DNA from 3 places in the Klebsiella oxytoca genome. Region 2 is predicted to be linked to each of the others. Evidence: predicted binding sites of a transcription regulator. Region 2 holds the regulator's gene; each other region holds the start of a gene.
The links. The regulator PurR, encoded in region 2, represses purine synthesis genes. The targets are predictions, from matches to a motif close to CANGCAAACGTTTGCNTG.

Region 1: a site for PurR is predicted at 3,812-3,829, ahead of glyA (serine hydroxymethyltransferase). Genes of this name have one in related genera too.
Region 3: a site for PurR is predicted at 3,822-3,839, ahead of cvpA (colicin V production protein). Genes of this name have one in related genera too.

Annotation. Positions count from the first base shown of each region.
Region 1 is NZ_CP046115.1:4,022,191-4,028,869, reverse strand. Features, by position in the region: gene qseG (two-component system QseEF-associated lipoprotein QseG) at 1-647, shown strand, start outside; gene glrR (two-component system response regulator GlrR) at 634-1,971, shown strand; gene glnB (nitrogen regulatory protein P-II) at 2,037-2,375, shown strand; gene hmpA (NO-inducible flavohemoprotein) at 2,432-3,622, opposite strand; gene glyA (serine hydroxymethyltransferase) at 3,946-5,199, shown strand; gene GJ746_RS18690 (DoxX family protein) at 5,257-5,679, opposite strand; gene hcaD (phenylpropionate dioxygenase ferredoxin reductase subunit) at 5,782-6,679, opposite strand, start outside.
Region 2 is NZ_CP046115.1:3,054,304-3,060,982, reverse strand. Features, by position in the region: gene punC (purine nucleoside transporter PunC) at 1-589, opposite strand, end outside; gene punR (DNA-binding transcriptional activator PunR) at 702-1,613, shown strand; gene purR (HTH-type transcriptional repressor PurR) at 1,632-2,657, opposite strand; gene GJ746_RS14225 (YnhF family membrane protein) at 2,954-3,043, shown strand; gene GJ746_RS14220 (MFS transporter) at 3,209-4,375, shown strand; gene sodB (superoxide dismutase [Fe]) at 4,431-5,012, opposite strand; gene GJ746_RS14210 (C40 family peptidase) at 5,260-6,114, opposite strand; gene grxD (monothiol glutaredoxin 4) at 6,454-6,679, shown strand, end outside.
Region 3 is NZ_CP046115.1:3,830,659-3,837,337, reverse strand. Features, by position in the region: gene GJ746_RS17800 (DedA family protein) at 1-569, shown strand, start outside; gene accD (acetyl-CoA carboxylase, carboxyltransferase subunit beta) at 764-1,678, shown strand; gene folC (bifunctional tetrahydrofolate synthase/dihydrofolate synthase) at 1,751-3,019, shown strand; gene dedD (cell division protein DedD) at 3,009-3,695, shown strand; gene cvpA (colicin V production protein) at 3,895-4,383, shown strand; gene purF (amidophosphoribosyltransferase) at 4,417-5,934, shown strand; gene GJ746_RS17770 (glycoside hydrolase family 127 protein) at 5,993-6,679, opposite strand, start outside.

The sequences.
Region 1 (6,679 bases), 970 kb from region 2:
TATGCCTGGCGCTGGCGGGATGTTCCGCCTCCACATCACCACACGCCGCGGATGGCAAAACGCTCTCCGCGCTACCGCAGCATCAGGTCGCCGATTTTCTTTCGGTCGAGTGCGCCGATATCTGGAATCTGCAAAGCGAGGCCAGCGATAAAAATCCGCTTTACTGGCTGCGGGGAATTGACTGCGCGGATCGTCTGGCTCCGGTACAGGCGCGTGCGGAGGCTCGCCAGCACAATGCCGACAGCTGGCAGGACGCCTTTAAGCGCGGCATTTTACTGGCTGATGCCAAAATCACGCCCAACGAGCGTCGGGAGCTGGTAGCCAGTCTCGATACCTTTAGTGCGCAAATCGCCGTACAGGTGCGTCCGCTCTATCAGCTCTGGCGCGATGCCCAGAGCCGGCAGCTGCAGCTGATTGACGAGCGTTCCCGCTACGCCAGACTGCAGCAGTCCAGCGACGCGGAGCTGGAGACGTTGCGCCAGCAGGAAATCGAGTTACGCAGCCAGCTGGAACTGACGACCCGCAAGCTGGAGAATCTTACCGACATCGAACGCCAGCTCTCCAGCCGTAAACCCGGCGGGAATTTCAGCTCCGATGCCGGGCACGGCAGCGATAAAGTCCCGGAGGTGGTTCATGACGATCCGTAAACCCGCCCGCCTGCTTCTGGTGGATGACGATCCGGGGCTGCTGAAGCTGCTGGGCATGCGCCTTGTCAGCGAAGGATACAGCGTGCTGACCGCAGAGAGCGGGCCGGAAGCGCTGCGCACGCTGGGCCGTGACAAAGTGGATCTGGTGGTCAGCGATCTGCGGATGGACGAGATGGATGGCCTGCAGCTGTTCAGTGAAATCCAGAAGGTGCAGCCGGGAATGCCGGTGATTATCCTGACCGCACATGGCTCCATTCCGGATGCCGTCGCGGCAACGCAGCAGGGCGTGTTTAGTTTTCTGACCAAGCCGGTAGATAAAGACGCCCTGTATAAGGCGATTGATGACGCTCTGGAGCAGAGCGCGCCGACAACCGATGAGAGCTGGCGGCGGGCGATTGTCACCCGCAGTCCGCTGATGGAGCGCCTGCTGGAGCAGGCCGGAATGGTGGCGCAATCGGACGTCAGCGTGCTGATTAACGGCCAGAGCGGGACCGGGAAAGAGATTGTCGCTCAGGCTATCCATAATGCCAGCCCGCGTCGCGATAAACCATTTATCGCCATTAACTGCGGCGCGCTCCCCGAACAGCTGCTGGAATCGGAGCTGTTTGGTCACGCGCGTGGCGCTTTTACCGGTGCGGTCAGCAACCGTGAAGGACTTTTTCAGGCCGCTGAAGGCGGGACGTTGTTTCTCGATGAAATCGGCGATATGCCGGTGGCGTTACAGGTAAAACTGCTGCGCGTTCTTCAGGAGCGTAAAGTTCGCCCGCTGGGCAGCAACCGCGATATCGACATTGATGTACGGATTATTTCTGCCACCCATCGCGACCTGCCGAAGGCCATGGCGCGCGGCGAGTTTCGCGAAGATCTGTTTTACCGTCTGAATGTGGTAGGTCTGAAAATCCCGCCGCTGGGCGAGCGTACGGAAGATATCCCGCTGTTGGCTAACCACCTGCTGCGCCAGTCTGCCGATCGCCACAAACCCTTTGTCCGCGCTTTCTCAACGGATGCGATGAAGCGTCTGATGGCCGCCAAATGGCCGGGTAACGTGCGCCAGCTGGTGAACGTTATCGAGCAGTGCGTGGCGCTGACTTCATCGCCGGTGATTAGCGACGCGCTGGTGGAGCAGGCGCTGGAAGGCGAAAACACCGCCCTGCCGACGTTTGTCGAGGCGAGGAATCAGTTTGAGCTAAATTACCTGCGCAAGCTGCTGCAGATTACTAAGGGCAACGTGACGCATGCGGCGCGGATGGCGGGGCGCAATCGCACCGAATTTTATAAGCTGTTGTCGCGCCACGAGCTGGATGCAGCCGACTTTAAAGAGTAGCTCGGCATCATCACGCAAGTTATGATACGGTTAGCAACCGGTTACGCGACTAAGACAGGAACACCATGAAAAAGATTGATGCAATTATTAAACCTTTCAAACTGGATGACGTGCGTGAAGCGCTGGCCGAAGTCGGCATCACCGGGATGACGGTAACGGAAGTGAAAGGCTTTGGCCGTCAGAAGGGGCATACCGAGCTGTATCGCGGCGCGGAGTACATGGTGGATTTTCTGCCGAAAGTGAAAATCGAAATTGTCGTTACCGATGATATCGTCGACACCTGCGTGGATACTATTATCCGTACGGCGCAGACCGGCAAAATCGGCGACGGGAAAATTTTTGTTTTCGATGTCGCGCGCGTGATCCGTATCCGTACCGGCGAAGAAGATGACGCGGCGATTTAAGCTGCAAATGGATGGCGGCCCGGCAACTTTCGGGCCGCCTGCATCCGTCTCTTCGGTTACAGCACCTTATGCGGGCCGAAGCACTCGTAATGAATGTTCTCGCTGTTCACTCCCAGCTCTACCAGCTGCTTCGCGGCAAACTGCATAAACGCCACCGGGCCACACAGATAGAACTGCATCTGCGGGTCGCGAATCTGGTCGGCCAGGGCCGATAAATCCAGCAAACCTTCGCTGTTAAACGCGCCGGATTCACGGTCCGCTTCGCTCGGGCTGCGGTACCAGACGTGAGAAGTAAATTTCGGCAGGGCTTCACCCAGCGCCTTAACTTCATCTGCGAAGGCGTGTACGTCGCCGTTTTCTGCCGCATGGAACCAGTTTACCTGCGCCGGATGCTGCGCTTTTGCCAGTACATCCAGCATCGCCAGCATCGGCGTCTGGCCGACGCCGCCGGAAAGCAGCGTGACCGGCGTTTGTGGTTCGACGTTGAGGAAGAAATCGCCTGCCGGTGCGGCCAGATAAATAACGTCGCCTTCTTTCGCTGAATGATGCAGCCAGTTTGAGACCTGACCGCCGTTTTCACGCTTAACCGCGATACGATAGCCTTTGCCATCGGGCTTACGGGTCAGAGAGTACTGGCGAATTTCCTGATGCGGAAAACCTTCCGGCTTCAGCCAGACGGCGAGATATTGACCCGGGTGATAGTCAGCTACCGCGCCGCCGTCTACCGGTTCAAACTCGAAGCTGGTAATGAGCGCACTGCGCGGCGTTTTCCTGACGATGCGGAACGCACGGGTACCTTCCCAGCCGCCGGTTTTGCTGGCGCTTTCGCTGTAGATTTGCGCTTCACGTTTAATAAAGACGTCAGCCAGCACGCCATAGGCCTTTCCCCAGGCATCCAGCACTTCCTGGCCCGGACTGAACAACTCGTCCAGAGTCGCCAACAGGTGGGTACCGACAATGTTGTACTGTTCCGGCTGGATCTGGAAGCTGGTGTGTTTCTGGGCGATTTTTTCAACTGCCGGCAGCAGGGTAGGCAGGTTCTCCAGGTTACTGGCGTAGGCGGCAATAGCGTTGAACAGCGCCTCCCGCTGATCGCCATTGCGCTGGTTGCTCATATTAAAGATTTCTTTGAGTTCCGGATTATGAGCAAACATGCGGTCGTAAAAATGGGCGGTCAGTTTCGGGCCCGTTTCAACCAGCAGGGGAATGGTGGCTTTCACCGTAGTGATGGTTTGCGCGTCGAGCATGGCGGCTTCCTTGTATGTTATCTTAATGATGTATTTTAAATGCATCTTATAAAAATAACCCTGCTTTGTAAATGGTTCTTTAATACTTCGCTTGTGGTGGTTACAAGATGAATTTTTTGCATCACAAACCTGAAAAGAAATCCGCTGGTAATCGAAGGTGCTTTATTGCTCAAAGCCTTGTGTAATGCGGAGCCAATCGTTTGCGTAATTTCCTTTGTCAAGACCTGTTATCACAGAATGATTCAGTTATACTGTGGGCCGTTGTCCAAATGGACCGCCTTTTAAGGCCGAAATTCTATTGTTAGCTGAGTCAGGAGATGCGGATGTTAAAGCGTGAAATGAACATTGCCGATTATGATGCCGAACTATGGCAGGCTATGGAGCAAGAAAAAGTACGTCAGGAAGAGCACATCGAACTGATCGCCTCCGAAAACTACACCAGCCCGCGCGTAATGCAGGCGCAGGGCTCTCAGCTGACCAACAAATATGCTGAAGGATATCCGGGCAAGCGTTACTACGGCGGCTGTGAATACGTCGATATCGTAGAGCAGCTGGCTATTGATCGCGCGAAAGAGCTGTTTGGCGCTGACTACGCGAACGTGCAGCCGCACTCCGGCTCCCAGGCTAACTTCGCGGTCTATACCGCTCTGCTGCAACCGGGCGATACCGTACTGGGTATGAACCTGGCGCAGGGCGGCCACCTGACTCACGGCTCTCCGGTTAACTTCTCAGGCAAACTGTACAACATCATTCCTTACGGTATTGATGAGTCCGGTAAAATTGACTACGAAGACATGGCGAAGCAGGCTCAGGAACATAAACCGAAAATGATCATCGGTGGTTTCTCTGCCTACTCCGGTATTGTTGACTGGGCAAAAATGCGTGAAATCGCTGACAGCATTGGCGCATACCTGTTCGTCGACATGGCCCACGTTGCTGGCCTGATTGCCGCTGGCGTGTACCCGAACCCGGTTCCGCATGCTCACGTTGTGACTACCACTACCCATAAGACCCTGGCGGGCCCGCGCGGCGGCCTGATCCTGGCGAAAGGCGGTAGCGAAGAGCTGTACAAGAAACTGAACTCTGCCGTATTCCCGAGCGCGCAGGGCGGCCCGCTGATGCACGTTATCGCGGCAAAAGCGGTGGCGCTGAAAGAAGCGATGGAGCCAGAGTTCAAGGTTTACCAGCAGCAGGTTGCGAAAAACGCCAAAGCGATGGTCGAAGTGTTCCTGAACCGCGGTTATAAAGTGGTTTCCGGCGGCACTGAGAACCACCTGTTCCTGCTGGATCTGGTGGATAAAAACCTGACCGGTAAAGAAGCGGACGCCGCTCTGGGCCGTGCCAACATCACCGTCAACAAAAACAGCGTACCGAACGATCCGAAGAGCCCGTTTGTGACTTCCGGTATCCGTATCGGTTCTCCGGCAGTAACCCGCCGCGGCTTTAAAGAAGCGGAAGTGAAAGAGCTGGCCGGCTGGATGTGCGACGTGCTGGACAACATCAATGACGAAGCGGTCATTGAGCGCGTGAAGGGTAAAGTGCTGGATATCTGCGCGCGCTTCCCGGTTTACGCGTAATATTGCCTCACTAAGATAAAAAAGGCCGCGATTGCGGCCTTTTTTTGTCTCTGCGGATTACCGACGGTCTAGCGAGATGGCGCCCGGTCCGGTTATCGCCAGCAGCAGGAAGGCGCCGGCGATGCTGACGTTTTTCCAGAAGTTAATCATATTCGGCAATACCGCATCGCCGGTCATATCCCAGTAGTGATGGCCAATCACCGCCGTACCCAGGGTATAGAAAATAAAGATCACCGCCAGCGGGCGGGTAAAAAAGCCCAGCACAATCAGTATCGCCGCAGGAACTTCCATAATGACGGCAATAACGGCCGCCAGCGTTGGCATTGGCGCACCGGAGGAGGCCATATACTGCACCGTACCGCTAAAGCCGAGCAGTTTGGGATAGCCAAAAAGTATAAACAGCACCACGACTGCGATACGTGCAATCAATAGCAGCAGGGCGCGGGAGGAACCAAAATCAAAATAGCGTAGTGTGTTCATGATCAGCTCGTTATGAGAGACGTGTGATTTAAACGTAATACACAATTTTGCTTCCCGCCACGTTAGTTCTAGCATCATCCTCCGGCCCGCTGAGTAGCAGGATTACCGCGTTTTTAAGGGTATTGCTTCATTGCACAGCGCCTCGGCGCTCACCAGTTGACCACTCTGGATAAGCTTACGTAGCGTGCGGATCTCGCGGCCGTGATTGAGGGCAACCGCACCGGTTAACGCGCCATCGCGCAGCTGAAACCAGATCGCTTTGCGATCGGCTGGCGTTCCCCGACACCACCACTTTTCACCGTGCATATCGCCAATAAACTGCAGGTTATCCAGGTACTGATCGGTCCAGAACCATCCCGGAGCCCCGGCAGGCCGTGGCCTGCCAAGCATGGCCGCGGCGGCAATCTGAGCCTGAACATTGGCGTTTTCCCAGCTCTCGACGCGCGCCAGCGAACCGTCCGTCTGCCGCGTCAGCGTCACATCGCCGGCGGCGAAAATAGCCGGGTCTGAGGTTCTGCAATCGGCATCCACGACGATACCGTTGGCGGTTTCCAGCCCGGCGCGGCGGGCGAGGGTATCGTTAGCCACGATACCAATGCCATACACCACCGTATCGGCGTGCAGGGTTTCTCCGCTCTGTAAGGTCAGGGTGAGAGGCGTTCCCGGTTCCGCCTGTTCAATGACGCTGTTCAGCAGCACCCTTACTCCGGCCTGGCGATGGCGGGCCAGCAGGTAGTCGCGGACCGGCCATGGGGCGTTGCGACCCATTACCGTCGGCGCCTGCTCCACCACCGTGACGCGACAGCCGCGCTGAATAGCGCTGGCGGCCAGCTCAAGGCCGATGGTGCCTGCGCCGACGATGACCACAGCGCTCCCGGGCTGCAGCGCCGCGCGCAGCCGCATAGCGTCACCGGCGTGACGCAGGGTCAGGCAGCGTTCCCCAAGCGCGTCGAGCAGCGGCAGTGGCCTGGCGGCGGCGCCGGTCGCCAGTAGCAGCTGC
Region 2 (6,679 bases):
ACGTCAGCTTTTGCTGCACGTCAGCAATCGGCTTATTTGCCGGTTTCAGTCGCAGCGCGGGCAGCATCAGCAGCAGAGTAATGGCGAACAGAACGGCAAAAATAGCCTGCCATTCGAAGTGGACCAGCAGCCAGCTGCCGAGCAGCGGCGCCAGCGCCGGGGATAAACCTACCAGCGGCATAATGGCGGCGAAAATTCGGTTGGTTTTTTGCGCAGGATAATAATCGGTTACCATCGCCTGCCAGGTCACCGCGGCGGCACAAACCCCCAGGGCCTGAATAAAACGCAGCGCCAGCATCAGCGTGGCATCGCGAACCCATAGCATCCCCAGACAGCCAATAGCGAATATGGCCAGGCCGCTCAACAGCACCGGTTTACGACCATAACGATCGGAGAGCGGTCCCCAGAAAAGCTGCCCAAGCGCAAAGCCCGCAAGGAATAAGCTCAGGCTGGCGCTGATGGAGGCGGCGGAAGTATTCAGATCCTGCTGCATGGCGGCGAATGCCGGTAAATACATATCGGTTGCCAGAAAGCCCAGCACGCTCAATCCGGCCAGCCAGACTAAAAATCCTTTTCGAGGTTGTTGCATAATCTTCTCTTTTTAGTGATGCAGGTACGATGGCGCAGAGTGTAGGGAGTGCATAACGTCTTGTGAAACGCTAATATTTGTCAGGTGAATTCAAAAATTTTGCAGGCAGAAAATGTGGTCTGAATACTCTCTTGAAGTTGTCGATGCTGTCGCCCGCAACGGCAGCTTTAGCGCCGCCGCGCAGGAGCTGCACCGCGTCCCCTCGGCGGTCAGCTATACCGTACGCCAGCTGGAGGAGTGGCTGGCGGTACCGCTATTTGAACGTCGCCACCGGGATGTGGAATTAACGCCTGCCGGGGTCTGGTTTTTACAAGAGGGGCGCTCTGTTATCAAAAAAATGCAGATCACCCGCCAGCAGTGCCAGCAGATAGCTAACGGCTGGCGCGGGCAGCTCTCTATCGCGGTGGATAACATCGTCAAGCCCACGCGTATGCGCCAGATGATCGTTGATTTCTATCGTCATTTTGATGACGTAGAACTGATCGTTTTTCAGGAGGTGTTTAACGGCGTCTGGGATGCGTTGGCCGACGGGCGCGTGGAGTTAGCCATCGGCGCGACGCGCTCAATTCCGGTCGGTGGACGCTATGCCTTTCGCGATATGGGGATGCTGAGCTGGGACTGCGTTGTCGCGAGCCACCATCCTCTGGCAAAAATGGCCGGGCCACTGAGCGATGATCTGTTGCGCAACTGGCCGTCGTTGGTGAGAGAGGATACTTCACGCTCGCTGCCGAAGCGAACCACCTGGCTGTTGGATAACCAGAAGAGGGTGGTTGTGCCGGACTGGGATGCCTCCGAGACCTGCCTCTCCGCCGGACTGTGCATCGGAATGGTGCCCGGGCATTTAGCGCGTCCGTGGCTTGATAGCGGCGAATGGACGGCTCTGGAACTGGAAAATCCTTTCCCGGATGCCGCGTGCTGCCTGACGTGGCAGCAAAGCGATGCCTCTCCGGCTCTATTATGGTTGCTGGATTATCTTGGTGATAGCGAAACGTTAAATCGGGAGTGGCTGCGGGCGCCGGAATAACCGGCGCCGCGGGAAGGACTAACGGCGGTAATCAACAAACGGACCATCGGCCACAGAACGGCGCTCGACCAGACGCGGATGAACCTCAATCGACTGAGAAACTTCACGCTTATTGACGATTCTGTCCAGCAGCATATTGAAGGCCGCTTCGCCCAGAGAGTCTTTAGGCTGATGGATAGTGGTCAGCGCCGGGCTGAAGTAGCGGGCGTTGCGCACGTTATCATACCCGATCAGCGAAATATCCTGCGGTACGCGCAGACCCATTTCATCCGCCGCGCAGATTGCGCCCATCGCCATGATATCCCCGCCGCAGAAAATTGCCGTAGGGCGATGATGCTGGCTGAGAATTTGCTGCATGGCGCGGTAGCCGGATTCCGGTTCAAAATCACCCTGTACAATCCAGTGCTCCGGGATCTTAATCTGCGCTTCTTCCATCGCTTTCATAAAGCCGGCCAGTCGACCTGCGCCGGTATTACGTTCCAGAGGTCCAGGAATGGCGCCGATCTCGCGATGTCCGCGCTCAACAAGGTAGCGACCGGCGATATAGCCGCCTTCAAAGGCGTTATCAATCACCGCATCGGTAAAGTCGGCTTTCGCTTCGCCCCAGTCCATGACGACCATCGGAATGTGGCGATACTCTTCCAGCATGCTTAACACCGATTCCGGGTACTCGGAACACATCACCAGCAGGCCATCTACGCGTTTTTGCGCCATCATTGAAAGGTAAGCGCGCTGTTTCTCCGGATCGTTCCAGGCATTGCCAAGAATCAGGGTATAACCCTTCTGAAAGCAGCTTTTCTCAACGGATTCAATTATTTCAGCAAAATAGGCCGCTTCGCTGCTGGTCGCCAGCAGGCCAATAGATTTGGTGTGATTCACCTTCAGGCTGCGGGCGACGGCGCTGGGGGAGTAATGCAGCTCTTTGATTGCCGCCCATACCGCATTGCGCGTCTCTTCCGCAACGAATCGGGTTTTGTTAATCACATGTGACACTGTTGTAGTGGAAACGTTTGCGCGTTTCGCTACATCTTTAATAGTTGCCATTACTTCTCACTCCAGACCTTGACCTGAACGTCTGTTTATCGGTACGTAAACGTTTGCCTGTACACACCCTGACGCCAAAATTATTCATGGCATCACGTCGGGAAAACGACACAGAACGACAGGAAGGGGTCAATGGCCGATACGCTTTCAAATTAGCGTGGGATTTTGTCCGATCTTGGGGCAAAGGGGAAGAGCAAAAATGTGCATCACCCTAAATCCAGGAAGATTTTTACGCTAATCTGTGTAAAAATGAGCAAGCTCACTTTTCATGTGGGGATAATCAGGGGGAAAAATTGATGGATACAGATTTAAAGTTTTCGCTGACAACAACGATTATTGTTCTGGGTTTGATTGTCGCTTCAGGTTTGGTCGCCGTACTGCACTAATTTCACAATAAGGGAGAGGTCGCTCTCCCTTTTTCATTGCGCATTATTATCAATTTCGCAAAAATCTTTTGCCATTTCGTTTACTTTTGTTTTTCTGTGATTGATGTCATGCTTTTGACTTCTGATGAGATGCCGTCGCGAAAGGCGGCCTGATGGAGTTCTTGCATGAAAATCAATTTTCCCCTGCTCGCGCTGGCGGTCGGTGCTTTTGGCATCGGTACGACCGAGTTCTCCCCGATGGGGTTATTACCGGTTATCGCAAAAGGCGTGGATGTTTCAATTCCGGCCGCGGGAATGCTGATCAGCGCCTATGCAATCGGTGTCATGGTTGGCGCGCCGCTGATGACTCTGCTGCTCTCCCACCGCGCCCGCAGAAATGCGCTGATCTTTTTGATGGCGATTTTTACTCTCGGCAATGTGCTCTCTTCAATCGCACCTGATTACACCACGCTACTGCTGTCGCGTATCATTACCAGCCTTAATCACGGCGCATTCTTCGGCTTAGGATCGGTGGTTGCGGCAAGCGTGGTGCCAAAACATAAGCAGGCCAGCGCCGTGGCAACGATGTTTATGGGGCTGACCATTGCTAATATCGGCGGCGTTCCCGCAGCGACCTGGCTTGGCGAAACTATCGGCTGGCGCATGTCGTTTCTCGCAACCGCGGGGCTGGGCGTAGTGGCAATGATCGGCCTTTGGTTCTCTTTACCGAAGGGCAGCGCCGGCGAGCGCCCGAACGTGAAACAGGAGCTGTCGGTGCTGATGCGCCCGCAGGTACTGTCGGCGCTGCTGACGACCGTGCTGGGGGCAGGGGCGATGTTCACGCTGTATACCTACATTTCCCCCGTACTGCATACAATCACTCATGCCTCGCCGCTGTTTGTTACCGCGATGCTGGTGCTGATTGGCGTAGGCTTCTCGCTGGGTAACTACCTTGGCGGCAAGTTTGCCGACCGTTCCGTTTCCGGCACGCTGAAGGGCTTTCTTCTGCTTTTGATGGTTATCATGCTGGCGATACCGCTGTTAGCTCAGTCACAGGCGGGCGCGGCCATCAGCATGGTTGTGTGGGGCGCGGCGACCTTTGCGGTAGTTCCGCCTTTGCAGATGCGCGTGATGCGCGTCGCTCATGAAGCGCCGGGGCTCTCATCTTCGGTGAATATCGGCGCTTTCAATCTTGGGAACGCGCTGGGCGCGGCAGCGGGAGGAGCGGTAATTTCCGGAGGACTGGGATATGCGTTTGTGCCGGTGATGGGGGCGATAATTGCCGGCGTGGCGCTGCTGCTGGTGTTGTTCAGCGGCCGGTCGCAGCCGAAAGAGGCGTTCGCCAATCAATAATATTCTAAGGTGAGAAAAATAACCGCAGAAGCAGCAATGCCTCTGCGGTTCGCTTTTATGCTGCCAGATTAGCCGCCACAAACTTCCAGTTTACCAGCGCCCAGAAGTGCTCCAGATAGTTTGGACGAGCGTTGCGGTAGTCGATGTAGTAGGCATGCTCCCAGACATCCACGGTCAGCAGCGGAGTAGCGTCGCTGGTCAGCGGCGTGCCCGCGTTGCTGGTGGAGACAATCGCCAGGCTGCCATCGGCATTTTTCACCAGCCAGGTCCAGCCAGCGCCGAAGTTTTTTGCTGCCGCATCGGTAAATTTGGCTTTGAAATCAGCAAAGCTGCCGAAGGATTTAGCGATAGCTGCCGCCAGTTCACCTTGCGGCTCGCCGCCCGCGTTTGGCGCGAGGCAGTTCCAGTAGAAAGTGTGGTTCCAGACCTGTGCGGCGTTATTGAAGATACCACCGTCAGAGGAACGCACGATCTCTTCTAAGGTTTTACCTTCAAACGCGGTGCCTTTGATCAGGTTATTCAGGTTGGTGACATATGCCTGGTGGTGTTTACCGTAATGGTATTCCAGGGTTTCTGCGGAAATGTGCGGCGCCAGGGCGTCTTTTGCATATGGTAATGCAGGTAATTCGAACGACATTGCTACTCTCCTTTTTATCGTTATACCCGTCATATTTCCTGCTGCATCCTGGTCGGCTGTCTGCGCTTATCCGGTCTACCGGTTGGGCGTGCAGGCGCCGTTCCAGGCGCAAGAGCGCCTTGTGATGCGGCGGAATGATTTTGGGCATAGTACGCGCAATAACCCTGTATTGCGCAAGGTAATAGTAGCAAATTAAAAGATGTGGTAAAAGAGAGAGTTACCCTGTCGCCAAAGCAACAGGGCGCGATTAGCGAATGGTTTTCGGCGTCATGACCCGGCGCGCGCCGACGTAGTGGCGAACCCAGTAGTCTTCACTTAAGGAAGTTATCTGAATATCGCGGCCGGTGCGCGGCGACTGGATAAACTTGCCGTTGCCGACATAGACGCCAACGTGATCGGCGGTACCGCGGCCGCGGGTACGGAAGAAGACCAAATCACCGCTTTGCAGTTCGCCGCGATCGACAGGACGGGCGTCGCGCAGGTGATACATCTCATTCGCCGTGCGCGGAATACGAATTTTGACCAGATCTTTATAGGCGTAATAAACCAGACCGCTGCAATCGAAGCCGGTGCGCGGGGAGGTGCCACCCCAGCGATAAGGCTTGCCAATCTGATCCATCAGCTTCGACATGGCGGTCGTTTGCGCTTTTTGTACCCTGGCCTTATGCGCATCGGCGATGGTCAGCAGAGGTTCGTCGACAACAGGTTTGCAGCGGGTTTTATAGCCTTTACGCACCACGCACTTTTTCTGCACGCTCGCCGTTGCCATCCTGCTTTCCGCTATCGACTTTGTCGAGCTGGCGCACAGCTTTTTATAGCCCTTACGCAGGACGCATTTTTTGGCGGCGCTGGCGGTCTGGCGTGACGCGGTTAATTTAGTGCGGCTGGAGGTCGACGTTTTCTTGCTGGCGGTTTTGGCGGTGGTTTTGCTTTTGGAACTGACTGCTTTTTTCTTCCGCTCTGCGGTAGTGCCCTTAGCTGGATGCGCTTTAGGCTTAGAAGAAGCGTGCGTATGCCCTGTAGCATGCGCTAATGGCGGAAGTGAAATAGTTGTAAAAAGTAATGCACAGAGCGAAATCGCAATTTTGTTAAGACGCGCCACTGAGCAATCCCCTGATTAAATTACAGACATATACCTATGCCTGACGATGATTGACAAAACGCATCGATTCTAAAGCATAAAAACGCGGAGAGTTAATACTCTTTTGTATCAAAAGACTCGTTTGGTTAACATTTGCAAAAAAATGCGTCCGCGAGCCGTTTCCGTGTATGAAAAATGCGCAACGCGTTGCTGCGTATAATAATGAAATGATATTTTTGAGGCAACTTTTGCCTACAGAAGATAAAATGTGGCAAGTGAAAAAAATGTTATTATCGGTCCTGCGTTCAGAGCGCTACAATGACAAATAACTGCCGTAGAGATGTTTAAGGAAGCACGACAATGAGCACCACTTTAGAAAAAATCCAACGTCAAATCGCTGAAAACCCAATCCTGCTGTATATGAAAGGGTCTCCAAAACTGCCGAGCTGCGGTTTCTCCGCTCAGGCCGTTCAGGCGCTCTCCGCCTGTGGCGAACGTTTTGCCTACGTCGATATCCTGCAAAACCCGGACATCCGCGCAGAGCTGCCGAAATACGCTAACTGGCCGACCTTTCCGCAGCTGTGGG
Region 3 (6,679 bases), 780 kb from region 2:
CGATTTTGTTTTTGATTTTGTTCTGCGAAACCGGTCTGGTGGTCACGCCGTTTCTGCCGGGAGACTCTCTGCTGTTTGTGGCGGGCGCGATCTCTGCGCTGCCGACTAACGATCTCAACGTACATTTAATGGTGCTGTTGATGGTCATTGCGGCGATTATTGGCGATGCGCTGAACTACACGATTGGCCGGTTGTTTGGTGAAAAGCTCTTCAGCAATCCCAATTCGAAAATTTTCCGCCGCAGCTATCTCGATAAGACCCACAGCTTTTACGAACGTCACGGCGGTAAAACCATCATTCTGGCGCGCTTTGTGCCGATCGTCAGAACTTTTGCGCCGTTTGTGGCGGGAATGGGGCATATGTCCTATCGTCATTTTGCGATGTATAACGTCGCCGGCGCGCTGCTTTGGGTACTGCTGTTCACCTATGCGGGTTACCTGTTCGGCGATTTGCCGATCGTTCAGGAAAACCTTAAGCTGCTGATTGTGGCGATTATCGTCCTGTCCGTATTGCCTGGCGTCATTGAAGTCATCCGCCACAAGCGGGCGGCAGCAAAACAGGCCAAATAACGCGACAATTAACTTCGGACGGTATGCCGCCGTCCGAAGAGTGAAGTGTGAGCGGTTCGACCACTTTTTTATCCCATGTTACGGGATGTTATGATTTAATGTGCAACATTCATGGTCTGTGAGGGGCAAAAATGGCATTATGCGCCCCTTGCGACAAAACTGGCATCGACCAGGTTCAGGTAGAAAGGTTATCAATGAGCTGGATTGAACGAATTAAAAGCAATATAACCCCCACCCGTAAGGCAAGTATCCCTGAAGGTGTATGGACCAAGTGCGACAGCTGCGGTCAGGTATTGTACCGCGCAGAGCTGGAGCGCAACCTGGAGGTTTGCCCTAAGTGCGATCACCACATGCGTATGACGGCGCGCAACCGCCTGCATAGCCTGCTGGACGAAGGTTCCCTTGTGGAACTGGGAAGCGAGCTCGAGCCGAAAGATGTGCTGAAGTTCCGCGATTCGAAAAAGTATAAAGACCGTCTGGCATCAGCCCAGAAAGAGACTGGCGAAAAAGACGCGCTGGTGGTGATGAAAGGCACCCTGCATGAGATGCCGGTTGTTGCCGCTGCTTTCGAATTCTCCTTTATGGGTGGTTCAATGGGTTCCGTGGTCGGCGCGCGCTTTGTTCGTGCGGTTGAACAGGCACTGGAAGACAACTGCCCGCTGATTTGCTTCTCTGCATCCGGCGGCGCGCGTATGCAGGAAGCGCTGATGTCGCTGATGCAGATGGCGAAAACCTCTGCTGCGCTGGCGAAAATGCAGGAGCGCGGGCTGCCATATATCTCCGTGCTGACCGACCCAACCATGGGCGGCGTATCGGCGAGCTTTGCGATGCTGGGCGATTTGAACATCGCGGAGCCGAAAGCGCTGATCGGTTTTGCCGGTCCTCGCGTTATCGAACAGACCGTTCGTGAGAAGCTGCCGCCGGGATTCCAGCGCAGTGAGTTCCTGATTGAGAAAGGGGCGATCGATATGATCGTTCGCCGCCCGGAAATGCGTCTGAAGCTGGCCAGTATACTGGCGAAGCTAATGAACCTTCCGGCGCCAAATCCGGAACCCGTTCACGAAGGCGAGGTGGTGCCACCGGTGCCGGATCAGGAACCAGAGGCCTGATAATGGAGAGGGCAGGCCTGACGGCGCTGCCCTTTTTTATACGCATAGTTATCTTAACGCTTGCCGGACATCATGGAAAAACAACCTATTCCTCAGGCCACGTCGCCCCTGGCTACGTGGCTTTCTTATCTGGAGCATCTGCACAGCAAAACTATCGATCTCGGGCTGGCGCGCGTCAGCGAGGTAGCGAAGCGGATGGCGGTGTTAAAACCGGCGCCGTTTGTGTTTACGGTGGCGGGAACCAACGGTAAAGGCACCACCTGCTGTACCCTGGAATCGGTACTGATGGCGGCGGGTTTTAAAGTTGGTGTGTACAGCTCACCGCATCTGGTGCGCTACACCGAGCGGGTGCGCATACAGGGGGAAGAGCTGTCGGAGCTGGCGCATACGACCTCTTTTGCCGAAATTGAGGCCGCGCGCGGCGAGATTTCCCTGAGCTATTTTGAGTTTGGTACGTTATCCGCGCTGTGGCTGTTTCAGCAGGCGCAGCTGGATGTGGTGATTCTTGAGGTGGGCCTTGGCGGCCGGCTTGATGCGACCAATATCGTCGATGCTGATACGGCGGTAGTGACCAGTATCGCGCTCGATCATACGGACTGGCTGGGGCCCGATCGCGAAAGCATCGGCCGGGAAAAAGCGGGTATTTTCCGCGCCGGTAAACCGGCTATCGTCGGTGAGCCCGATATGCCGCAGACCATTGCCGAGGTGGCGAGCGAAAAAGGCGCGCAGCTCCTGCGCCGCAACGTTGACTGGCGGTATGACGCCGGGGAACAAAGCTGGTCCTTCCACGATAGGCTCGGCGCGTTGAACGACCTGCCGCTGCCGCAGGTGCCGATGCCGAACGCGGCAACCGCGCTCGCCGCTATACGCGCCAGCGGGCTTAAGGTGAGTGAGCAGGCGATTCGCGACGGCATTCAGAATGCGATGCTGCCGGGACGTTTCCAGATAATCAGCCACCATCCGCGGCTGATCCTTGACGTTGCCCATAACCCGCACGCGGCGGCATATCTCGCCGGCCGTCTCAAAACCTTATCGAAAACGGGGCGCGTGCTGGCGGTTGTTGGTATGCTGCATGATAAGGATATCGCAGGTACGCTGGCAAATTTGCAGGCGGAAGTTGACGCGTGGTACTGCGCACCGCTGGAAGGGCCGCGCGGCGCTACGGCGGAGCAGCTGCTGGAACATTTACGCGCAGGCAAAGCTTATATCAGCGTTGCGCAGGCGTGGCATGCCGCAATGGCGGATGCCAGGCCTGAAGATACGGTGCTGGTCTGTGGTTCATTCCACACGGTAGCGCATGTAATGGAAGAGATAGACGCGGGGAGAATCGGTGGCGAGTAAGTTTCAGAACCGTTTAGTCGGGACAATTGTACTGGTGGCGCTGGGGGTGATTATCCTGCCAGGGCTGCTGGATGGGCAGAAAAAACATTATCAGGATGAGTTCGCTGCGATCCCTCTGGTGCCAAAGCCGGGGGACCGCGATGAGCCGGATATGCTACCAGCAGCGACTCAGGCGTTGCCTTCTCAGCCTCCGGAAGGGGCGGCTGAAGAGGTAAGAGCCGGCGATGCCGCCGCGCCATCGCTGGATCCGTCGCGGATACCGGTGAACAACAATAGTTTTGCAGTGGCCCAGGAGCCGGTTGTGACGCCTAAGCCACAGCCGAAACCTAAGCCGAAGCCGGTTGAGAAAGCGCAGCCACAGCCGCAGCAGCAGGTCGCGGCGCAGACGCCGCCGCCTAAACCACAGCAGCAGGCCGAAATTCCGGCGCCGACCGGTAAGGCCTACGTTGTACAGCTGGGGGCGCTCAAGAACGCCGATAAGGTCAACGAGATTGTGAGTAAACTGCGCGCTTCCGGCTTTAAGGTTTACACGTCGCCTTCAACGCCGGTGCAGGGTAAAATCACCCGTATCCTCGTGGGGCCAGATACCTCGAAAGATAAGCTGAAAGGCCAGCTTGGTGAACTGAAGCAGCTTTCGGGACTCAGCGGTGTGGTCATGGGCTATAGCCCAAACTAACGCTCTCTTTTTTAAAACGGAAGAGTGCTGAAACCCCTGTCTGACGCGCCCTGAAGAGGCGAAAGGCAGTATGGCGTTGAATGTTTTTTCAGCGCCATTTTTATTTATGTAGGGCACGGAAATCCCTACGCAAACGTTTTCTTTTTCTGTTAGAATGCGCCCCGAACCGGACGACAGGGCGTAAAATCGTGGGACGTATATGGTCTGGATTGATTACGCCATAATTGCGGTGATTGGTTTTTCCTCTTTGGTCAGCCTGATCCGCGGCTTTGTTCGTGAAGCTTTATCACTGGTAACCTGGGGATGCGCTTTCTTTGTTGCCAGTCATTACTACACTTACCTGGCTGTCTGGTTCACGGGCTTTGAAGACGAACTGGTCCGAAATGGGATTGCTATCGCGATACTGTTTATCGCGACGCTTATCGTCGGCGCTATCGTTAACTTTGTGATAGGCCAGCTGGTGGAAAAAACCGGCCTGTCGGGTACCGACAGGGTGTTAGGGATCTGCTTTGGCGCCCTGCGTGGGGTACTAATCGTCTCAGCGATTCTGTTCTTTCTCGATAGCTTTACCAGCATGGCGAAAAGCGAAGACTGGCAAAAGTCTGAGCTTATCCCGCAGTTCAGTTTCGTTATCAGATGGTTCTTTGACTATCTGCAGAGCTCGTCAAGTTTCTTGCCCAAAGCATAAGCGTTGGGATGTAGCTTAACGAGGAAAAGACGTATGTGCGGTATTGTCGGTATCGCCGGTGTTATGCCGGTAAACCAGTCGATTTATGACGCGTTAACGGTGCTTCAGCATCGTGGCCAGGATGCCGCAGGCATCATTACCATTGATGCGAACAACTGTTTCCGTTTGCGTAAGGCGAACGGACTGGTGAGCGACGTATTTGAAGCTCGTCATATGCAGCGTATGCAGGGCAATATGGGTATTGGTCACGTTCGTTACCCGACGGCTGGCAGCTCCAGCGCCTCCGAAGCTCAGCCTTTTTACGTCAACTCGCCGTACGGCATTACGTTGGCGCACAACGGTAACCTGACTAACGCTCACGAGCTGCGTAAAAAGCTGTTTGAAGAAAAACGCCGCCACATCAACACCACCTCTGATTCCGAAATTCTGCTGAATATCTTCGCCAGCGAGCTGGACAATTTCCGCAATTATCCGCTGGAAGCAGACAACATTTTTGCGGCGATTGCCGCCACTAACCGTCAGATTCGCGGCGCTTACGCCTGCGTGGCGATGATTATCGGCCACGGTATGGTCGCCTTCCGCGACCCGAACGGCATCCGCCCGCTGGTGCTGGGCAAGCGCGATATCGGCGATGGCCGCACCGAGTATATGGTCGCCTCGGAAAGCGTGGCGCTGGATACGCTGGGCTTTGAATTTCTGCGCGACGTAGCGCCTGGCGAAGCGGTGTATATCACCGAAAAAGGCCAGCTGTTTACTCGCCAGTGCGCAGAGAACCCGGTCAGCAACCCGTGCCTGTTCGAGTACGTCTACTTTGCGCGTCCGGACTCCTTCATCGACAAAATTTCCGTTTACAGCGCCCGCGTCAATATGGGCACGAAGCTTGGCGAGAAGATTGCCCGCGAGTGGGAAGATCTGGATATCGACGTGGTTATTCCTATTCCGGAAACCTCCTGCGATATCGCGCTGGAAATTGCCCGTATCCTCGACAAGCCGTATCGCCAGGGTTTTGTTAAAAACCGCTACGTTGGCCGCACCTTTATCATGCCGGGCCAGCAGCTGCGCCGTAAGTCCGTGCGCCGTAAGCTGAACGCCAACCGCGCCGAATTCCGCGATAAGAACGTGCTGCTGGTGGACGACTCCATCGTCCGCGGCACTACTTCTGAGCAGATTATCGAAATGGCGCGCGAAGCCGGAGCGAAGAAAGTGTATCTGGCTTCCGCTGCGCCGGAAATTCGCTTCCCGAACGTGTATGGCATCGATATGCCGACCGCCAACGAGCTGATTGCTCACGGGCGTGAAGTCGATGAGATTCGCCAGATCATCGGTGCAGATGGCTTGATTTTCCAGGATCTGGACGATCTGATTGACGCGGTTCGCGCTGAGAATCCGGATATTCAGCAGTTTGAGTGCTCGGTGTTCAACGGTATCTACGTGACTAAAGATGTCGATCAGCAGTATCTGGATTATCTCGACTCCCTGCGTAACGACGATGCGAAAGCGGTTCAGCTGCAGAACGAAGTCGAAAATTTAGAGATGCACAACGAAGGGTAATCCTTTGATTTGTTAAAAGCCCGCGGTCTGATGGCCGCGGGCTTTTTGTTTATAGAGGTCAGGCCTCGTTGAGCCAAATCCGCATTTCGCCTTCGCCACGGTTGGCCCAGCTGAACCATGGAATGAAGGTTAAGGTCTGTTTCTCCACCTCCGTCTGGCGCTGGTCGAAGCTGTACAGCGGTTTATCCTCCTGCGCGGTCAGCAGGCGAAGTCCCTCCGCCTGCAGCACTATTTTGTCCTTTAGTAAGCCTGTGCCCCGGGTTGCATGCAGTACGCTCTCTTTCGGCAGCGACAGATTGTGCAGTTCGGCACCGTTATCCGCCTCTTCCAGGCAGTAAACCAGCGGTCCGCGCTGAATGGCGACTTTACCCGCATTGTGGCGCACCAGCGGGTTAGCGTAGACGCGGCGAATAGTCATCGGCAGACGCAGCGTAATAACGTCTCCCTGTCGCCACTGGCGTGTAATATGCAGATAGCCTTTCAGCGTTTCGCCCTGTGCGGCATCCCCGTTGACGAGCACCAGCGGGGCTTCGCACCACTCCGGCAGACGCAGCGCCAGCGTATGCTGAACGGCCTGCGGGTGGCTGAATGTGATGTTAACCTCGTCATCCCACGGATAGTTACCGCTGATTTTTAGCATCAGCCGCTGGTCGTTAATGGTGAACTGCGCTTCGCTCCTGGCGTAGAAATTGATAAACAGCGCGTCACGGCGTGGCGTAAACAGGTAGTGACCGATTGCCACCAG